Regions from separate parts of the Janthinobacterium sp. 61 genome, predicted to be linked through region 2. Evidence: predicted binding sites of a transcription regulator. Region 2 holds the regulator's gene; each other region holds the start of a gene.

Region 1 (5,318 bases), 680 kb from region 2:
ACTATACCATCGGAATCGGTGTCGTGTATAGAGTGTCCGTGGTTGTAACCATACGGTACGGTCAAGACGGGGCAAGCCGCAGCCCGTGCCGCTTGCGCGTCATTCGAGGAGTCGCCGATGGCCACCACTTTGGCGGGCGCCAGATCGAAGTCCGCGCACACTTGCAGCAGTGGCATGGGGTGTGGTTTTTTCTTCGGCAGCGAATCGCCCCCGTAGACGATCTCGAAATACTGTGCCAGGTTTTTCTGCTTCAGCAGGGGCAGGGCGAAGGCGATCGGCTTGTTGGTGACGCAGGCCAGGCGCAGGCCCGCCGCCTTCATTGCCGCCAGCCCTGCTTCCACGTCCGGATACAGGGTGCTGAACTGGCCATTGATGGCCAGGTAGTGGCGCTGGTAAGCCTCCATCGCCTGCTCGAAACGCTGTTCCACGCCGGCCGCATCGAAGTCGAGCGCCAGCACGGTGCGGATCAGGTTTTCCGAGCCCTTGCCCACCATCAGTTTGATGGCGTCGGCGCTGATGGGCGCCAGATCCAGTTCCGCGCGCATGCCATTGATGGCGACATGAAAATCGGGCACGGTGTCGAGCATCGTGCCATCGAGGTCGATGATGGCGGCGCGCACGCCGGCCAGTACGTGGTCTTTCACCGTGCCCGCTTGCATCAGGCGCCCTTCACTTTTACCAATTCGGCACGCATGGCGTCGATGACTGCCTTGTAGTCAGGCTTGCCGAAGATGGCCGAACCAGCGACGAAGGTGTCGGCGCCGGCAGCGGCGGCAGCGGCGATGTTGTCGATCTTGATGCCGCCATCGACTTCCAGCATGATGTCACGTCCGGATTCGTCGATCATGCGGCGTGCGTCTGCGATTTTCTTCAGCGCTTGTGGAATGAAGGACTGGCCGCCGAAGCCCGGGTTGACCGACATGATCAGGATGATGTCGATCTTGTCCATCACGTGTTCCAGGTAGTGCAGCGGCGTGCCAGGGTTGAAAACCAGGCCCGATTTGCAGCCATTGTCGCGGATCAGCTGCAAGGAACGGTCAACGTGATCCGACGCTTCCGGATGGAAGGTGATGATGTTCGCGCCAGCCTTGGCGAAATCCGGGATAATGCGATCGACAGGCTTCACCATCAGGTGCACATCGATGGGTACTTGCACGTGCGGGCGGATAGCCTCGCACACCAGCGGGCCGATGGTCAGGTTCGGCACATAATGGTTATCCATCACGTCGAAGTGGATGATGTCGGCGCCGGCGGTAACGACGTTGCGCACTTCTTCGCCCAGACGGGCAAAGTCGGCGGACAGGATGCTGGGAGCGATACGGAATGTTGTCATGGTGGCTAAGGGCTTAGAGTAGAAAATGCGAAGATGCGCTATTTTACGCTTGGCGCCGTTACCATGCTTCATTGAAGTACAGTGAAACTCAGAATACGCATCGCGCGATGGCCAATTCGGCGCGCGCGACACACAATACACGACTGGCAATGTCTGAATAGGAATGACGATGGCGACTTATGAATTTACGGTAACGGTCAAGACGCAATATCTGCCCGAGCAATCGGCACCGGACCAGGGGCGGCACGTGTTCAGCTACACGATACGCGTCGTCAACACGGGCACAGCTGGCGCGCAGCTGATTTCGCGCCACTGGGTCATCACGGATGCGAACAACAAGGTGGAAGAGGTGCGCGGCCTGGGCGCCGTCGGCCACCAGCCGTTGCTGCAGCCGGGCGAGCAGTTCGAATACACGAGCGGTACCATGCTGGGTACGCCGCAAGGCTCGATGCACGGCGAATACTTTTGCGTGGCCGAGGATGGCCATCAATTCGAAGCGCCGATTCCCGAGTTCGTGCTGTCGGTGCCGCGCACCCTGCATTAACGAGTGACGTGGGGCTCGCGCCCCTTATTTCAGTTTTTCGGTGCGGTCCTGTTCTTCGCTGAGCTGCTTGCGTGCAGGTGGCGCGGGTTTTTTACCCGAATACATGGTCCACCAGACTATAAATGCCAGCAAGAAGAACGCCACCAGCGCCTCTATCATCAAGATCCACATACGCACCCCTATGTTATTTACCCGCAGCTTAGTATTTACCCGCCGTCTACTGACACGCGGTAGTCTACCCGTTTCAATCGGCGCCGTCGCGCTTGCTTTGTCCGCATGCACCACGCCGCCCACGCCGTCCGCTGCCTCCAGCGGCAAGGCGCCCGCCATTGCTCCGACCGTCGTCAAGCCTGTACCTGCCAAGCCGGCGGATGCCAAGGATGCCACGGATGTGGCGGCGCCCACTTTTGTGCCCGCCAAGTTTGCCGCCTTGCCAGGTTGGGCCCGCGACGACATGCGCGCCGCCTGGCCAGCGTTCATGGCTTCGTGCGGGGTGCTGGTGAAACGCCCGGACTGGAAGGAGTCGTGCACGATTGCGCGCCAGGTGAATGCGGATAGCGACAAGGCCATCCGCCTGTTCTTCGAGACCTTCTTTGTGCCCAATCAAGTCGTTACCGCCGATGGCGCCAGTACCGGTTTGGTGACCGGCTATTACGAACCGCTGCTGCACGGGGCGCGCAAGCGCGGCGGTCCATATCAGACACCGCTGTACAAGGTGCCCGACGATCTGGTCTCGGTCGATTTGTCCGGCGTATATCCGGAATTGAAGAATATGCGCTTGCGCGGCAAGCTGGTCGGCAAGAAGGTGATACCGTATGCGACCCGTGCCGACATCGAGCGCGCCACGTCCGTCACGGGTAAGGAATTGCTGTGGGTGGATGACGAAGTCGAAGCGTTCTTCCTGCAGGTGCAGGGTTCCGGGCGCGTGCAGCTGACCGATACGCAGGAAACCGTGCGCGTGGCGTACGCGGACCAGAACGGTCACCCGTACAAATCGATCGGACGTTACCTGGTCGACAAGGGCGAGCTGACGCTGAGCCAGGCGTCCGCGCAGGGCATCAAGGCGTGGATCGCCGGCCATCCCACGCGCAAAGATGAATTGTTCAACGCTAACCCGAGCTATGTCTTCTTCAAGGAAGAGCGCCTGCCCGATCCCAAAGTGGGACCGAAGGGCGCATTGGGCGTGCCGTTGACGCCGCAGCGTTCGGTCGCCATCGATTCGCGCTTCCTGCCGCTGGGTGCGCCCGTGTTCCTGTCCACCACGCAAGCGAATAGCGAGATTCCCATGCAGCGCCTGGTGATGGCGCAGGATACGGGCGGCGCCATTCGCGGGCCCATCCGGGTCGATTACTTCTTTGGTTTCGGTGCGGAAGCGGCGGAGAATGCGGGCCGCATGAAGCAGAGCGGCGCCGTGTGGGTGTTGTTGCCGAAGCAGGCGCCGGCGCGCTGAGTTTGTCGCGGCGCCGGGCGGGGATTGCGCTAGCGCAAGGTTAGCGCAGGACCATGACTGGCAGCTGTGTATGCGCCAGTACTTTTTGCGTTTCGCTGCCCACGAACAGCTTGTTCAAGCCTTTGCGGCCATGCGAGGCCATCAGGATGATGTCGCAATGGTAGGTTTGCGCCGCATTGACGATTTCCTCGTGTGGGCTGGGCGAGACGACGACTACGCCTTCGAAGGGCACGCCGACAGCGCGTGCCGCTTCGCCGATCTTGTCAACGGCGCGTTGCGATGATTCCTGCATTTGTTGCTCGTACAAACCGGCGTCGAGCACGATGCCGCCATCGGCCATCGGCGAGAACGGGAAGGGCTGCACCACGCTGATGGTAACCAGCTTGGCCTTGTTCAATTGAGCGAAGGCGAGGGCCGTCTCGGCGGCTTTGTCGGACAGCGGCGAACCGTCGGTGGGAAATAAGATGGTGTTAAACATGACGTGCTCCTAGAGTGATGTAAGACAGCTTATGGATTTACATCAATGAAAACCTTGATGTAAATCAAACCTCATAGGCTTTGGCATGAATAGTGTCGCCAAGGCAATCTTTCAGCAGTGTATGCCCGTTCGTCGCTTCAGGTGCGCACGCTACGCAGCGGCGTGCACCACACCATGGCGATGGTCAGTGCAATGCCGCCTGCCGCGATGCACGCCAGGCCATTGCGCACGCCAAAGTGTTGCGCTACCCAGCCGGCAGCCAGCGCGCCCAGCGGCGCCGTCGCCACCGTCAGGAAACGCATGGTCGAGGTCATGCGGCCCAGCATGGGGTCGGGCGTAACCTTCTGGCGCAAGCCCAGGTAGGGAATAAAGAACAGCATCACGCCGCAATCAAAAAAGAACATCAGCACGGCATATGCCACGGCGCTGGCGGCTGTGCTGCCGAACAAGGCGGCGGGGATGGTGGGCGTCAGGGCAAAGCACACGGAGGTGGAAGCGAGTCCGATCAGGATGGTTCTGCCGGCGCCATAGCGGCGCGTCAGCGGCTTGACGATAAAGGCGCTGAGCAGTACGCCGGCGCCACCGAGCATCTGCGTCATGCCCAGCACGCCAGGACTCATGCCCAGGTCGCGCGTGGCGAACAGCACCGTCAAAGCCATGCTGGCGTAAAACAGGAAGTGCCAGATGCCGGCGCCCCAGGCCAGCGCGCGCAGCAGTGGTTCACGCCAGACAAACAGCAAGCCGTCAGCGATGTCGCGCAGGGCGTGCTTGTCGGACGGCGCGGGACGCGGGTCGCGCACGCTCATGGCGCGCAGGTTGCAGACCGAAACCAAATAGCCACAAGCCGTGCACAGGATGGCGACGGGCGCCGACAAGACCTGAACCAGCACGCCGGCCAGGCCGGGACCGATCAGGCGCGAAGCCGATTCGGTGGCGGCAAATTTCGACTGCGCATCGATCAAGCCATCGCGGCCCACCAAAAAGGTCAGGAAAACCTGTTCGGCGCCGCCACCGACGACAAAGCCCGTGCCGATGATGAATCCCACTATATATAACCACGGCATCGACAGCACGCCGCACCAGTAGGCGACCGCCACGCTGGCCAGGGCCAGGCCCGACATGCTTTCGCTGAGCAGCATGATGGGGTGCTTGCTGCGCCGGTCCAGCAGTACGCCGACGGGCAAGCCGAAGAGGGCGAACGGCAGCGCCTGCAGGGCGACCAGCACCCCCATCTGTTCCGGCGTCGCATGCAGTAGCAGCACCGCGCACAGGGGCAGGGCCAGCGAGGTGATCTGGGCGCCGAAGCAATTGAGGCCGTTGCTGAACCATAGGCGGCGAAAATTGACGCTGGCGACGCTGCCGTCGCCGCGCAGGTAGCGGGCGCAGTACTGGAAGAGGGAGGTGAAAATACGCTGCTCGATAAAGGTGATCGGGCTCACAATAATAGCAGTGCGCCTGTCGCACCGCTGCCGTTAGCCGCTACAATCGTCACACCGTTCATCGAGAGGAGACA
Region 2 (5,318 bases):
TCGTCATCGTCGTGGCCAGGGTATTCATGACTTCGTCAAGGTCGAACTCGACGGGCGACAATTCCATGCGGCGCGCTTCGATCTTCGAATAATCGAGCACGTCGTTGAGGATGCCCAGCAGCGACTGGCCCGCCACGCGCACCATGGTCAGATACTTGCGCTGTTCCGTGTCGAGCCTGGTATTGCCCAGCAAATAGACCATGCCCAGCACGGCATTGAGGGGCGTGCGGATTTCATGGCTCATGTTGGCCACGAAGTCGCTCTTCGCCCGGTTGGCCGCCTCGGCCCGGTCGCGCTCCAGTTCCAGTTCCGCCGCGCGCGATTCGAGTTCCTGCTGCAGGCGGTCGCGTTCGCACATCAGGCCGTTGAACGCCTCCGTCAGTTCGCCGATCTCGTCGCGCTGCTGCACTGGCACGGGCGTGAAGCGGCTGCCGCTGGTGCGCAGGGCCAGCAGGGTATCGCGCAGGCGCACCAGCGGCGACAGCAGGCGCACGGTAACCCAGCCCAGAACAAAAGCGGCCAGCAGCGAAGCGAGGATGCTCCACAGCACCAGCCGGTACAGCACGCCATCAAACGGTTCGAAGGCGTCCTCGATGGGTAGCGAGGCGGCCAGCAGCCAGTTCACCGATTTCAGGCGCTTGAAGCTGTTGACGGCCGTGATGCCGCGGCTGTTGGTGCTGACCATGCTGCCTTCGCCATCGTCCTTCAGCATCTGGGTGGTCGTCAGGTTGGCGTTCGGCTGGCGCGGCTGCAGCAAACGGCTGGTATCGGGGTGCAGCACGTAGCGCGGCACGGCGCCGCGCGTGAGAATGAAGTAATAGCCGCTCTTGCCGATCTTTTCCGAGCGCAGGCGCCCCAGCAGGTTGTCCTTGTACAGGCGCAGCACGCCGATCACCACACCGGCCACCTGGCCATCGGCGGTGAGCACGGGCGCCACCATCTGCACGATGGGCATGCCGCTCGATTTGCCCAGCATCGGCTCGGTGATCATGGGCTGACGTGTACGCAGGACGGTCTGGAAATACTCGCGCTCGGCAACGTTGATGCCGGCGCGGCCCGTGACCAGCGGCATGTCGGCCACGATGGCGCCTTGCGCATCGAGCACCAGCACGTCGTCGAACAGCACCAGCATCGAGCGGCGCGCATAGTATTCGCGCAGCTTGGCGGGTTGGGCGATCAATTCCGGCGGCTGCTGCCTGGCCGTCAGGGTGACGATTTGCAGCAGCATGCCCAGCTTGTCGTCGAGCTCGGCGGCGGTGCGGGTGATCAGGGCAGATTGCTGGCTCAGCAGTACTCGCGTGAAGTCAGCGCGCATGTGCTGCAACTGGATCATGGTGACCAGTGCGATCATGGCGATCGAGGTCAGGCTGGTGGCCAAGGCGACTTTTGCTTTGATGCCGAGAGGCTTCATGATTTCCTTTTCAGTACCGGGCGGCACAGGCGGCAGATAATGCTGTCAGGAATTTTCCTATCAATACATCAACTTGGCAAGCGGTGCCGCGCAAATTGCCCTCGCTGCAAGGGCTTTTGACGATGTTGCCATATAATTAAAGTCAGAACGTCGTTTATTCAGCGCAATTGCGGTGAAATTGGCACACGGCAACCGTGTATGCAGTAAACTCGGTATTGCATTTTCTAAAAGGTACCGACATGACTGAAGCGCTCCTCACTCCCACCTTGCCCACAGTGACCGTGGAAGCGTTGCGTGCGCGATGCTCGACCTGCAGCATGCATCAATTGTGCCTGCCGATGGGCCTCGATGTGGGCGACATGGACAGGCTGGATCAGATCATCGGTCGCCGCCGCAAGATCGTGCGCGGCGCCTCGCTGTTCCGCATCGGCGACTCGTTCCAGAACCTGTACGCGATCCGCCTGGGGCACTTCAAGACGTACCAGATCAATCCGGGTGGCGAAGAGCAGGTGACGGGCTTCCAGATGGCAGGAGAACTGCTGGGCATGGACGCCATCAGCGCCGACCGCCACCACTGTAATGCGGTGGCGCTGGAAGACAGCGAAGTGTGTGAAATCCCGTTTTCCAGCCTGGAACAATTGCTGGGCAGTATGCCTACCCTGCTGCGCCATTTCCACCGGATGATGAGCCAGGAAATCACGCGCGAGCAAAGCGTCATGCTGTTGCTGGGCAATATGCAGGCGACACAGCGCTTTGCCGCCTTCATCGTCAACCTGGCCTCGCGCTATGAGGCGCGCGGCTATTCGGGCAGCAATTTCCAGCTGCGCATGTCGCGCGAGGAAATCGGCAACTACCTGGGCCTGACCATCGAAAGCGTCAGCCGCTTATTGTCGAAATTCAAGAAGGAAGGCTGGCTGCGCGTCTCCAACCGCGAGATCGAGATCTTGCAGCCGGCCAAGTTGAAGGCCATTACGGCCGGTACGGACGTCTGCAAGTAAGTCTTACAGCTCTTCATCCGCGTGCAGCGCGATGCTGCGCTGCAGCGGCCAGGTCCAGATGCCGGACAGGCGCCACTCGCGTTTGTCGTTTTCCACCAGCACTTGCCAGCGGCTGCGCTCGAGCATCGGCAGCGCTACCGAGAAGTTGCCCGCCGCATCGGGCTGCACCAGCAGCTTGATATCTTTTTCCGGCAAGGTCGCATGCGCCAGATGCAGCTGCAGCGGACCCTGGTAAGCCTTGCCGAAGCTGTGCACGGAGCCACTGAGGCGCGCTGACGCCACGTCATACGACAGGCTGGTATCCATCGCCAGGTCGCTGGCGACAGTATCGCGCCGCAAGTCCTGGTTGATCGCCTTTCCCTGCTTGTAGTAATCGCCCACCACCAGCGCATCAGGCTGCGTAAACGCGATATAGCCCATGAAGCTGCCGACGACCACGGACAGGCCGGGACCGATCATCAGCAGCCATGGCCAGCGATGCTTGTACCACGGGGCAACGGGGGCTTGCAGCTTGAGACTGTCGGACATGATATTTCTCCTGTTTAATCGGCCAATCCCCATCCGGGGACTGGCCTTCCTACATTAGCGCGGTACGATGAATACCGCGCTTTCACGCACATGCAACGATGGGTCGTCCAGCGAGTGCAATTCGATCGCAATCTTGTTCGAGCCCTTCTCGCCCACGCCGTGCGGCACGCGCAGGCGGATCGGCCAGCCCAGCGTTTCCGTCGGCTGCAAGGTTACTTCTTCGCGCGTCAGCAAGGTCAGGCCCGGCAAGCCGGAAGCGCTGATTTTAAAATGCTGGGTTTGCTCCGAGGTGTTCATGATCTGCAAGCGGTAAACGTTTTCGATCATGCCGTCTTCCACTTCGCGTCCCATCGAACCGCGGTCGCGGATCACGTCCATTTTCAGGGGCGTGCGCAGGGCCAGCGAGGTACACACGGCGATGATGATCAGGGCCAGGATGGAAGTGTAGATCAGCACGCGCGGGCGCATGGCGCGCTGGCGGATCTGCTTCGAACTGAAGTTGTTTTCCATCGCATGGTCGGTACTGTAGCGTACCAGTCCCCGCGGCCGGTCGACCTTGTCCATCACGCTGTTGCAGGCGTCGACGCAGGCGGCGCAGCCGATGCATTCATACTGCAGGCCGTTGCGGATATCGATGCCGGTCGGACACACTTGTACGCACAGGGTGCAGTCGATGCAGTCGCCCAGCTTGTCGTTGTTGCCGGCCTTCTTGCTGATGGCGCCACGCGGTTCGCCGCGCTTGGCATCGTAAGTGATGATCAGGGTGTCCTGGTCAAACATGGCGCTCTGGAAGCGCGCGTAGGGGCACATGTATTTGCACACCTGCTCGCGCAGCCAGCCCGCGTTGCCGTAGGTTGCCAGGCTGTAGAACAAGACCCAGAACCATTCCCAGGGACCGAAATTGAGGGTGGTCACCTCGCGCGCCAGTTCCTTGATCGGCGTGAAATAGCCGACAAAGGTAAAGCCCGTCCACAGGGCGATGGCGCCCCATGCCAGGTGCTTGGCCGTTTTCTTGAAAGCCTTGCGCACGGAGGGTCCCTGCTTGTCGAGGGCCATGCGCGCGCTGCGCGTGCCCTCGATGCGGCGTTCGACCCACAGGAAGATTTCCGTGTATACCGTTTGCGGGCAAGAGAACCCGCACCACACCCGCCCGGCGATGGCCGTGACGAGGAACAACAAATACGCACAGATGATCAGCAGGGCCGCCAGATAGATGAAATCCTGGGGCCACAGCACGACGCCGAAAATGTAGAACTTGCGCGTGGTCAAATCGAACAGCAGGGCTTGCCTGCCATTCCAGGTCAACCACGGCAAGCCGTAGAACGCCAGCTGGGTAAGCCATACGCATACCCATCGCCAGGTAGCGTAGCGTCCTTTGGCCTCGCGAGGGTAGATTTGCTCGCGGGCCGCATACATCTTGATGACTTGAGGTTCCATTACGTCATTTCACGGGCGTCTGGGGATTCGACAGGCTCCAGACATACGCCGACAGCACGTGTACCTTGGACTCGCCGAGGAAATCGCTGAAGGCCGGCATGGTGTTGTTGCGTCCCTTGCGGATGGTTTCCATGATGGTATCGGCACTGCCGCCATACAGCCAGATCTTGTCCGTCAGGTTAGGCGAACCGAGCATCTGGTTACCCTTCGCATCGGCGCCGTGACAGGCCATGCAGGCGCCGAACTTGGCCTTGCCCAGCACGGATTTGACGGGATCCGAGGTCGAGCCGGATAGGCTCAGCACATAATGGGCCACGTTCTCGACATCCTTTTCGGAGCCCAGGGCGGCGCCCATCGGTGGCATTTGCCCATTGCGGCCATGCATGATGGTGGTCTTGATGATGTCGGGTTCACCGCCATACAGCCAGTCCTTGTCGGTCAGGTTGGGGAAGCCCTTGTTGCCGCGCGCATCCGAACCGTGGCATTGCGCGCAGTAGGTCAGGAACAAACGCTGGCCGATGGCATGCGCCTGCGGATCGGCGGCCACCGTCTTCAAGTCCTGGCTCAGGTACTTGTTGAACAGGGGGCCGTAGTCGGCTTCCGCCTTCTTCAGCTCTTCCTCGTACTGGCCCGTCGATTTCCAGCCCAGGCTGCCGGCATAGGTGCCCAGGCCCGGGTACAGGAACAGATACGCCAGGGCGAAGACGATGGTGATGTAGAACAACCACATCCACCAGCGCGGCATCGGCGTATTGAGTTCCTTCAAGTCCTCGTCCCAGACGTGGCCCGTGGTGCCGTCGGCAGGCGCGCCGTCGACCACTTTGATTTTCGACTGCGAGTACAGCAGCACGCCGCAGCCGATGATGCCCAGCAAGGACAGCACGATGATGTAGATATTCCAGAAGCCATTGGTAAAGTCAGCCATGGTTGCGCTCCCCTTGTGC
Region 3 (5,318 bases), 4.2 Mb from region 2:
TCCCACTACTGGCTGACACTGGCGGCCCGCTTCTTTGCCGGCATGGCAGCCGGGCTGGCGTGGAGCTTGCTGGCCGGCTATGCGCGGCGCATGGTGGCGCCGCAGCAGCAAGGCCGCGCCCTGGCGCTGGCCATGGTGGGCGCACCCGTCGCCCTGTCCCTGGGCGTGCCGTTGGGCACCTTGCTCGGTTCGCTGGTCGGCTGGCGCGCCGCGTTCTGGATCATTTCCGCACTGACATTGATCCTCATCGCCTGGGTGCTGGCGAAGGTGCCGGACTACCCGGGCCAGTCCGTCCATGAGCGCATGCCCCTGCGCCGCGTCTTCACGACGCCCGGCGTGCGTCCCGTGCTGGCCGTCGTCATTGCTTGGATGCTGGCGCACAACATTCTCTACACCTACATCGCCCCGTTCGTGGCGCCTGCCGGATTGACGGGCCGCATCGACTTGGTCTTGCTCGTCTTCGGCGCCGCCGCCATGGCTGGCATCTGGATCACGGGCAAGCTGGTTGAACGCCACTTGCGCGCCACCGTGCTGTCCAGCCTGGCCATGTTCGCCACAACGGCCCTCGTGCTGGGCCTGGCCTCGCACATGCCTGCGGTCATCTATGCCGGCATGGCCGTCTGGGGCCTGAGCTTTGGCGGCGCGGCAACGCTGTTGCAAACGGCGCTGGCCGACACGGCCGGCAGCGGCGCCGACGTGGCCTTGTCGATGAATGTGGTGGCGTGGAATGGAGCGATTGCGGCTGCGGGCGTGGTGGGCGGCGCCCTGCTGGAAACCTGGGGCGCGGGCGCCTTCCCATGGGCCATGCTTTCCTTGCTCGTGCTGGCTTTCGTGCTCGCCTGGTCGGCCTGCAAACATGGCTTCCGACCGGGACGGCGCAGCGGTAACGCACCCGCCGCCGGGCATTGAAATAGCTGCCGTTTAATCAGCCGCCGGCACCGTCACGATGCGGGGCACATGGCCTGTATGCGTGAGGAAACTGACCAGGGCGGCGTGCGACAGCGCCACCGTGGCCGTGTTGCGCAGCGGATGGGCTTGCACAAATTCAGCTTCCCACACGGCCTGGTCCAGCACCAATTCCACCGCCTGCGCGCTGTCGTGTATCAGGGCAAACAGGCTGACGGATCCGGGCGTGATGCCCAGGTGCTGCTGCAGGCGCTGGGGCGAGGCCATGCTCAGCTTGCTGGCCGGCAGCAAGCGCCCCAGCGCAGCCAAGTCGATGCGCTTGTCGAAGGGAACGATGACGAGCAAATGCCGGCGGCCCTTCTCGTCGCGTACGAACAGGTTTTTCACCATCAGGCCCGGCATGGCCGGCACGTGAATCAGAGCTTCATCGATGGTGTGCACGGCCGGGTGCTCGACCAAAGTGTCATCACCGGCGTTGCTTGCCAGCCAGCGGGAAAGGGTTTCATGCATTGTGCTTCCTCAACTCGGCGCGATGAGCAATTGTAGCGGGTCGCTGCTTCGTTAGCTGGCTGTCACCGTCAAGGTGTTTTCTCAGCCTCTTCCCTGTCGGCCGCCGCCAGCCCCCAGTCATTCCAGCCTTCTCCAAACAGCTCGATCGGATGCTGCGTGCGCTCGGAACCATTGCCGCAGCGCATGGCGTCCGGCGGACAATACTTGTCGCAGCCCCAGCAGATGCGTTCGGGGTTCTTGGGCTTCAAGGGAAAAGGCTTGGCCATGGGAGGGGCGACGGAGTCGGTTGAGGTCTTACTGTTGACTCTAGGCCAGGCGCAGACGCCGGTCAAATGCATTTCGGTGGGAAACTTGTCCGGAATCAATTCTGCGCAGATGGGTGGTGTGGCGGCAAAGCGCAGTACCCTGCCAGCACGATACGCGCGACATTGACACTGCCATCAGTGTCCCGCTTTGATGCTTTCCCGCCACAGGTCGGAGGCGAACAGGCCGTGGCTGCCTTACAGGCCCAAGTGGGGTCTGGGCTAGCGTCTTGGCGAGGCGAGCGGGGTCTTGTGCCAGCGTTTCGGCGAAGGCGTAGAGGCGTTTCTTGGGGGCGCAAAAGTGCCTGAAAGCGCTCACTCAATGTTTGCGCCGAATAACGTATGCATTGCCGGCAGCTTCAAAACCAAGCGTCGGATAGTAGGACATGGCATCGGGAGCGGAGAGCAATATCAGGGACACTTCGTCGCCGATGACTGCCTGGGTGCGCTTGACCAGCTCTTTGCCGATACCCAGGCCCTGGTATTGCTTGTCTACCGCCAGGTCCGAGAGATAACAGCAATACGCATAGTCGGTCAGCGACCGGGCCAACCCCACGAGCTCGCCATCCACCCATGCCGACAGCAAGAGGCAAGGCGCGGCAAACATGCGCGCGATTCTCGGGAGCTCGCTGGTGGGCCGCTTGATGCCGGAATGATCGAAGACACGAGCAACATCCAACGGATCAAGAGGAAAGTTATGACGATATTCGACAGTGATATTTTTCATCGGTTCACGGGTGCAAGGAAATCGCCCATGCGAAATCTCTTCTATGCAAATAGTATAACCAGGCAGCGATGGTCCAGGCATGTGGACGATACGACATAAGTGAAAAGTCGGGTCCCTGGCGCCGATGCTTGAGCGCCAGCGTCGAGAACGAGAGGCGCCAGAGGCTCGATGCTGCCAACGACCACATCGCTGGCATGCCGCCACGCTTATTCAAGCGCCCCCAATCTGTTAAAATAGTTCAAAAATTTAGTGATTAGATCATGAATAACCCGTATTTTTTAGCCACAAGGAATGTGCTTAGCAAATGAAAGCCATTATATTCTGCACCAGCTTTATAAAAGATGCCCCATCATGGGAAAGCCGGTATCAACGGTGGCTCGATTATTACGAAGACATACCAATCAATGCAATAAAAAAAATAATGATTGACGATGGCTCGCCATTTCTTCCACCCGCCGAAATCATCAATACAATTTCCCATAGCGCTCCGCTGGCTTCAAATACAGACAAAAATCTCATCATTCGCTTCGATAACAATCTTGGACGACAAAGCGGGGCTGACTACCCTGGCTGGTGGCGCAGTTTTCTCCACTCGGTCAAGGTGGCCAATGAATTAGGCGTGGATAAAATCATCCACATCGAGTCTGACGCCTATATCATGACGCCTCGCCTGGTAAATTTCATCAATGAAATAGAATCAGGCTGGAATGTCCTGTGGTCGCCGCGCTATCGTTTCCCGGAAACGGCCATTCAAGTCATCTGCAGAGATCAGTTTGCCATTTTTGAAAAAATCAAAGACGACCATCCAGATTATTCTTTCCCGGACATTGCGGAGAGACTGCTTCCTTTCACGGCTGTACACCAGCAGTTCAAAGGGGACCGCTACAGCGATTTTACGAAAAACAGATGGATATTTCGTTCGCGAAAATTCAACAAAATCCCAATTTTCAAACATGTATTTTTCTGGGAAACGATACCGCCGGATGCAGACTTTGTCACGCAAGGCATTAGCCGCCAACAATTCGTATTCAGACGGAATGAAGAAGCCTGACTTTGTCATGGCGTGGAACACGCCAACGCGCACATGCCAGGTCATGGCGCAATAAGCGCTTCCGTCATGCGGGCAGGGGCTGGCGCGTCGTACGGTGCCAGCCGTGCCATAGACAAGACGCATGCCCACAATTAACACCCATCAAGACCGGGGCGCTCAGGTCACGTAGCAGGCACGCTAAAACCTGTCTGATAAAGAGAAAACTTGGCAAGGATTGTAAATATGTTGCTACCGTTACGATTGAATAAACGCCTGTACGCCGCCCTTGCTGGCTCCTTTTTTCTTGTTGCGGGTATTTCATCGCCACTCGCTAGCACGCTTGACGAAGATCGGACTAGAGGTGACATACATGGATTGTTTGAGATAAGGGATGCAGCTGTAAAGTTCATTGCAGCAGAGAATCTGAAAAATGGAACACGGTGGCAGGCCATGGAGCCGAACCGGAAGATTCTGGTTGCCAAATGTGCCCTATCTTTGCGGGTGGCATGGGTTCCGAAAAGCCATGGCCTGTCTGGGCCGAATGTCGCTGTGATTTGCGACAAGACCGTCAAGCCTACCATGCAAAAGAAATGGCAAGTGTTCGTACCAATCGATAAGAGGCCGATGGCGCATAAATGATCACGGCGGGGGCATGATCGATTTAACTGTCCATGGTCGCGAGGATCAGGCCTGCTGTTTGTACACGACCTGATGTGCTGGACGTCGCAGAATCTGGCTCAGCCGATGAGATAAGCAGAACCGCGAACGCGCGCCTGCGGTACGCGGAACTGCCTTGGCACTGCCACCACAATTTCGCGCCTGAAATCTCCGGCCTAGTGCAAGCGAACAACAGCATATACAATAATCGACTCAGATTTTATTGATGCGACAATACCCCATGAAAATCAACATATTCTTCATTTCCTCCCTGGGAATGCTATCGCTCATTCAAACGCCTCCATCCTTCGCGGATAATGTTAACGGGAAAAATCTCTATGTACAGAGATGCGCCATGTGCCACGGAATAGATATCAAAGGAACCGGACCATTGGCGAATAAAAGCGCTCCTCCAACACCTGATCTTACAACATCGGCTTTCAAAAAACGACTAAAAGACTATCCGGGCGTCATTGTTTCATCAGTCATACTTCGCCCAAATGGCGACTTGATTCCAAAAACTTTGCGAGAAAATGGCGTAAAAATATCGCCGTACGCATGGAAGGTCCAGGATTTTCGCGATTTAAATCAATACATGAGTGGTGTGATTTCAAAGAGTCGATGATTTGAGATCCGAGGTGGACGCGATGCTGCCGTTGGTGGATTAAGGGCGGGCTGGACCGGCAGGCCCAGCCGTTCGAATCTCACGGCAGGGCGCGAAGGCAGAGAACGAACATCGAAATTCTTCAAAATATCAAGAGTGCGATAAAAAAGCCAGTCAACTGACTGGCTCTTTTCTATGTTGGACTTTCTTGGAACTGTTTTGCATGATCACAAATTTCATACCATGCCGGCTTGGAACCAACATAAACATGAAATTGTATTCTTACCTCAGGGTCATCATCCAGGCAGTTAACTGACACCGGAAATGAATCATTCTCTGAGCCAATTTCCCCCAAAGAAGTCCCGCAGTTTTTGCAAAAAGTTCTTGCGTATTTAAAGGGAGGCTCTGGCTCATATCGTTGAATAAATTCTCGCCCCTCCAGCAAGGAAAAGGAATTTTTATCAACGAAGGCCAAGGCACTCGCTCCGGCCTTCCGACAACGAGAACAGTGACACATGCCCATCATGCTTGGGGGGGATGCCAATTCAAACTTTACCGAACCACAGCAGCAACTGCCTTTGA
Region 4 (5,318 bases), 3.3 Mb from region 2:
TTATGTCGCCATGTCCAGCGGCCTGTACCGATATGATCCGGTGGCGCCATCACTGCGGCAACTGAGCACTGTCGATATCCGGGCCGTGACGGGGAAGCAGGATTTCGTGGCGACGGCGCCCGTCAACCTGCTGTATGTCGCCAATTTGTCGCGGATGCCGCCCGAGGAGCAGGCCAGGCAGTTGCTGTTTGCCGCCCTCGACGCCGGTCACATCAGCCAGAACGTGTACCTGTTTTGCGCCGCCGAGGGCCTGGCGGTGGTATCGCGTGGCTGGTTCGACCAGGGAGAGCTGGCCGCGGCCATGGGCTTGGCGGATGGACACCACGTGATGCTGGCGCAATCGCTTGGCCATCCGCTGGCTGTCGCGGCGCCACCGCGCTACTCCTGAGTGTCGGGGCGGCTGGGGAGGGCATGCGGCACCTGACTAGGACGAGCCGATTTTCTGCCACTGCTTGTAGCCGTCATAGAGGGTCGAACTGCCGCCTTCCACCAAGGTGCGTTGCATGTCCAGCAGGATGGCGAACAGATTCACGCGGTAATCATCGCCCAGTGTGCATTGCGCTTTCAAACTGGCAGCATCGAACTCGTACAGGTGGGCGACGCCTTTCTCTTGCACGCGCTGGAGCAGCGTGTTCATGTTTGCCTGTGACAAGTCTTGCAGGTAATGCAGTGTCAGGCGCGCGGCGTCTGCGCCATTGTCGAGTGTGTGCTCCGCCATCGCATGGTAGTGATCGAGCAAGCTGCTGCTGCCCGAAGTGAGCAGCTTGGCAAAGTTGATGTTGATGTCGGGCATGTTGGCTCTCCGGCGTAGGCGTGTCGCGGCACGCAGGGTTTGCTGCGGGAAACGCAGTGATGACGTCAGTGTAGTAGCCGGCATCCGCAGCGGAAGGCGGTGAATTGATGCGTATCAAGCGCGACATTAATCTGCCATGCCCAGGCGCAAAGCCGGTGACGCGCCATGTATCAGCTGACAGCAAATAATTCGGTGTTGCCGAACCCCAGTTCATAGTTCAGCAAGGAAATGACGCTTGGCTTGATGCGCAGGAAGACGAGGCCAGGCCACGGCGCGGCCGTGTTGGCCCCCATGACGTCGCGCAGTTGGGGAAAGCGAAACAGCATCAGGTCGGCCACCTGCTCGTTTTCGCTGGCATTGTCGACCAGGGTTGCCGTGCCCGCCATGGAAAGGCCGCGGATATGCTGCCAGTCATGGTACGGGGGCGTAATGGCCAGAGAGACCTTGTCGTGCTGCCGGATATTATGCGCTTTCTGGCTGTTCAGGCCGATGCTGCAATACAGCGTCAGGTCGTCGTGCACGTAACTGACCACCGTCGTCTGAGGGTAGCCATCCGGACGCACGGTGGCCAGGGCCATGTCCGGCGTGGCTGCGAGTATATCGGCAATGAACTGGCGATGGGATGAGTCCAGCGGCATCATGATGGCTCCTTGACGCAATGCACGGTGGGCGCACTGGGCCCGGACTTTGATAGTAGTAAGTTGCACGGTGTTTGGCAAGGCGCCAGATCATGTGCCTGCGATGTTGCCCGGCCGGCGTGCCGCAGACGCCAGCGACTTTGTAGCGTTAATGTGATATGCCTAAAATTGCCAGGAAGGCAACGTTATCGCGACGCGCTACAGTGGACGGGTGGCGGCGCGAACATGCTGCTCAGACTACATCAAGGTGCGGCAGCCATGACTCAGCGTAATCGCAAACGGCAGGCGCGTATCGAGCAACTGGAGCAGGAGCCGGGACACGATGGGCGGCAGCGGGAAACCGTAGCGCCATGCGCACTGAAGGGCTGCCGAATCCTCGATGCCGGTGTCCCGCCCATATGGGCGGACGCTTCAGTTGCCAACCTGAAGCTGGTTCGTGACGGCAGTGATGCCAGGCGCCATCCAGGCCGCGCGCTCGACCTCGTCGCGTTCAGTCCAGGAACGTACCTTGCCGCTCAGGATGACCGCATCGCCATCCGCCTCGACCTTGATGCCGCTGGCCTCGATCAGGGCGCTGCGCTTGAGGGCTGCCTGGATGCGCGCCTTGATATCGGCCGGGATGGCCTTGTGGCTGATATCGATGGCGCTCTCGATGCTGCGTATGCCATGGACATGGCGCAGTGCCAGCTGGGCGTGCTCGCGCTGGTAGTTCCAGTCAACCGTGCCTTCCAGCCTGACATGGCCATGCTCGACGATGACCTTGATCGTTTTTGACGACACGGGCAGTTGCAGTGCGATGGCGGCGATGGCATCGTGGGCAATTTCCGCGTCCAGCCGCGAGTGGGGGCGCACCTCGATGTCATTGGCCACGCCCAGCACGCCAGCGAGGCATTGCGCGTCGCGCTCGGCGTGCAGCTTGTGGCTGTAGGCATGCACAAAGCCCGACAGCGTGACGACACGGTCGTTGACCGAGACGCCGATGTGGCTGGGATTAATGCGTGCATCCCACAGTAATTCCTGTTCGACTTGCGCCTTGATGTCGTTGTCGGTGATCATGAGTGTGCTCCCTGGAGGATGAAAAGGCGCTTGCTGCCTGCGCCTCGGCATCAGCAGTGCGCAAGCGGCCGGGCGGCGACGCCGCTCAATGGCCCAGCAATACCGGCAAGCGTGACTGGCTCAGCAGGCTTTGCGTCGTCCCGCCGAGCACCCATTCCTGGAAGCGGCTGCGGCCGAAAGCCCCTGCCACAATCAGGTCCGCGCCGCTCTCCTGGGCCAGGCGGCACAATGCCGTACCGCATTCTTCGGTGGTTTCGCTGCGAATGACTTCCGCCCGCACGCCATGGCGCACCAGGTAGGTGGCCAGGTCGGCTCCTGGCTCCTGCCCATGCTGCGCATAATGCTGGCGCGGGTTCAGGACGACGATTTGCACACGCTGCGCCCGACGCAGCAGCGGCAGCGCGCCAGCCACCGCGCGGCTGGCCTCGGCAGTGGCATTCCAGCCGATGACGATGGAGCGGCCGGGGATGGTCACCGGGCCATCGCCATCGGGTATGACCAGCAAGGGACGGGCGCTGTGCAGCGCGAGATACGCGGGCAGGCGGGTCGACCAGATGAGCGACCGGTCGCTCAGGTCGCTCTGGCCCGTAATGAGCAGATCACAGTACAGCGATTGCAGTATCAGTGCGTCGGCCGCGCTGCTATCTTGAAAGCGGGTTTCGTACGAGGCGACGCCGAGCTGGCGGCAGCGCTCGTCGAAGCGGGCCAGCTGTTCCCGCGCCGCGTCGCGCAAGGGCTCGTGATCGATCGGCGGGGGCGGCGCCAGCGTTACCGCCCCGTAGACCAGGTAATCGAGTTGCGGCCCGCCGCTGGCCACAGTGCCTATCAAATGCGAGTCGGCTTCGCTGGCGAGTGCCGCCGCCACTTGCAGGCGCCGTTCGAAACCGGAAAACTGGTCGGCATACATCAGGATGGTTTTGTACATGGTGGCCTCCAGAAAAGACTTACGATACGTGTTTCAGCCTTGCTTGTAATGAGCGCCAACTGATCCAGGTCAAGCCAGCCATCAATTCATGGGTTTTGGGAACTGGCGCCGGGCAAGCAGTGATCCGGATCATGTTTTCTGGCGGAGTAGCCATGCTAGGATCACTGCCGGAAAGCTGATGCACAGCAAGAAGTGGCGGTTTGCCCGAAGCGTCTGGCCCCAGGAGGAAAGCATGTTGACCGATGCTCAAGTCAAGCAAAATGTAGAGCATGAACTCAGCTTTGTTGCCCGGATAGGGCCGCCTTCCATCGTGGTGTCCGTCAATCACGGTGTCGTCGCCTTGTCGGGACGCGTGCATTGTTTTCCCGATAAGATGCGGGCCGGGCGCTGTGCCGCAGGCATGGCCGGGGTGGCTGGCGTGCTCAATAACATCGAGGTGGCGCTGTTGGGCGAGAAGCGCCCGGATGCGGACCTGGCGCGCGCGGCGGTGGCGGCCGTCAAGGCGCAATTTCCCAGCTCCGCCGACGCCATCGCGGTGCTGGTACAGCACGGCATGCTGCGGCTCGAAGGGACGCTGTGCTGGAACTATCAGCGCAAGCGGGCCGAGGAAGCAGTGTATGCCTTGTGCGGGGTGCGCGGCGTCGAGAACCGCATTGCCCTGGCGCCCGCAGGCCCTTGCAGTGAAATACGATGGAAAAGACGGCTGCCTTCCCATGTCAATGGCGACATCCATGCTCTCCGGAAAAACCCGGCCGCGCAGGCCAACGCTGTGCGATTCGGCGACAAGGCAGCCAGGCAGACCGGTGTACTGCCCCTCGTCGCGCAGGGGCCGATGCACATGCCGCAAAGCGAGCAGCAGTGGCCGGATAGCAGGCAAAGCCACGTGGAGGAGTACGAGGTTTTGCGGCAAACCAGGCTATTGCGCCGTCTGGCCCATCGCCTCGACAGCGAAGGTGCGCCGGTGCAGGTCATCGTCACCGATATTTCACGCATCATGCTGGTGGGCGACCTGGCCTACAAGTTCAAGACGGCCCTGCATCGCGACGTGCTCGATTACAGTACCCTGTCAGCGCGGCGGTATGCATGCGAGGAAGAGTTGCGCTTGAATCGGCGCCTGGCGCCGGAATTGTACCTGGGCTTGGCAAGCATTACCGGTACGCGGGCCTGTCCCGCCATCGACGGCGAGGGCCCGGTAATCGAGTACGCCGTGCGCATGCGTCGCTTTGAGCAGTCCGCCCTGTGGCAGGCGCGCTTGAATGCCGGCCAGTTAGGCGTGGATGAAGTCAGCGCTCTTGCGTTGTTGCTGGCGGATTTTCATGCGGGCGCTGCGCGGGCGACACGCCAGTCGCCCTGGGGCAACGGTGCATTGATCGTTGCCCGCACCCACGAGGATGTGGCTGGCATTGCCGCCGTACTCGACGACACGCGCCAGCGAGCCATGCTCGACGAGATTGCTGCCTGGTTGACGCGGCAGGAGCAGGCCCTGGCGCCGCTGTTTACCCGCCGCAAGGCTGATGGCTGGGTGCGCGAATGCCATGGTGATTTGCATTGCAGCAACATCCTGACCCTGGCCGGACAGGTTCGCGTGTTTGACGGCATTGAATTTAACACCGCATTGCGCTGGATCGACGTGGCGCAGGACCTGGCGTTTGCCTGGATGGACTTGCAATGCCAGGGCCGCCGCGGTCTGGCCGCCCGCTTGCTGAACAATTATCTGGAGCGTTGCGGTGACTACGGCAGCCTGGCGCTGCTGCCGTATTACCGGGTGCAGCGGGCACTGGTGCGCTGCAAGGTGTTCCTGTTGCGCTCCCGGGCTGGCAGCCGTGGACGCTCTGCGGCGTTGCTGCAGGCGCAGCGCTATCTGGCCTTCGCGCATGCGTGCATCGCACCGGCCTCGCCGGCGCTG

The links. Region 2 encodes FNR, which switches genes on or off when oxygen is low (the NO sensors DNR and NnrR bind a similar motif). Its sites were predicted from a motif close to TTGATNNNNATCAA; they were not measured.
Region 1: CLU92_RS23055 (universal stress protein) is a predicted target of FNR. The motif match lies at 3,860-3,873, and genes of this name have one in related genera.
Region 3: CLU92_RS00785 (DUF3079 domain-containing protein) is a predicted target of FNR. The motif match lies at 1,768-1,781, and genes of this name have one in related genera.
Region 4: CLU92_RS05160 (universal stress protein) is a predicted target of FNR. The motif match lies at 3,472-3,485, and genes of this name have one in related genera.

Annotation. Positions count from the first base shown of each region.
Region 1 covers NZ_PJMQ01000001.1:5,080,849-5,086,166, forward strand. Annotated here, with positions in the region: gene CLU92_RS23035 (phosphoglycolate phosphatase) at 1-659, opposite strand, end outside; gene rpe (ribulose-phosphate 3-epimerase) at 659-1,333, opposite strand; gene apaG (Co2+/Mg2+ efflux protein ApaG) at 1,503-1,877, shown strand; gene CLU92_RS27895 (hypothetical protein) at 1,902-2,048, opposite strand; gene CLU92_RS23050 (murein transglycosylase A) at 2,146-3,327, shown strand; gene CLU92_RS23055 (universal stress protein) at 3,368-3,805, opposite strand; gene CLU92_RS23060 (MFS transporter) at 3,943-5,244, opposite strand.
Region 2 covers NZ_PJMQ01000001.1:4,397,038-4,402,355, reverse strand. Annotated here, with positions in the region: gene CLU92_RS19925 (response regulator) at 1-1,411, opposite strand, end outside; gene fnr (fumarate/nitrate reduction transcriptional regulator Fnr) at 1,651-2,409, shown strand; gene CLU92_RS19915 (FixH family protein) at 2,413-2,937, opposite strand; gene ccoG (cytochrome c oxidase accessory protein CcoG) at 2,992-4,374, opposite strand; gene ccoP (cytochrome-c oxidase, cbb3-type subunit III) at 4,379-5,299, opposite strand; gene CLU92_RS19900 (cbb3-type cytochrome c oxidase subunit 3) at 5,292-5,318, opposite strand, start outside.
Region 3 covers NZ_PJMQ01000001.1:162,339-167,656, reverse strand. Annotated here, with positions in the region: gene CLU92_RS00795 (MFS transporter) at 1-909, shown strand, start outside; gene CLU92_RS00790 (prolyl-tRNA synthetase associated domain-containing protein) at 922-1,416, opposite strand; gene CLU92_RS00785 (DUF3079 domain-containing protein) at 1,485-1,682, opposite strand; gene CLU92_RS00780 (GNAT family N-acetyltransferase) at 2,038-2,445, opposite strand; gene CLU92_RS00775 (hypothetical protein) at 2,750-3,496, shown strand; gene CLU92_RS00770 (hypothetical protein) at 3,719-4,114, shown strand; gene CLU92_RS00765 (cytochrome c) at 4,374-4,757, shown strand; gene CLU92_RS00760 (GFA family protein) at 4,930-5,318, opposite strand, start outside.
Region 4 covers NZ_PJMQ01000001.1:1,088,252-1,093,569, forward strand. Annotated here, with positions in the region: gene CLU92_RS05140 (SagB/ThcOx family dehydrogenase) at 1-388, shown strand, start outside; gene CLU92_RS05145 (hypothetical protein) at 425-793, opposite strand; gene CLU92_RS05150 (pyridoxamine 5'-phosphate oxidase family protein) at 964-1,434, opposite strand; gene CLU92_RS05155 (BON domain-containing protein) at 1,843-2,487, opposite strand; gene CLU92_RS05160 (universal stress protein) at 2,573-3,412, opposite strand; gene CLU92_RS05165 (AAA family ATPase) at 3,645-5,318, shown strand, end outside.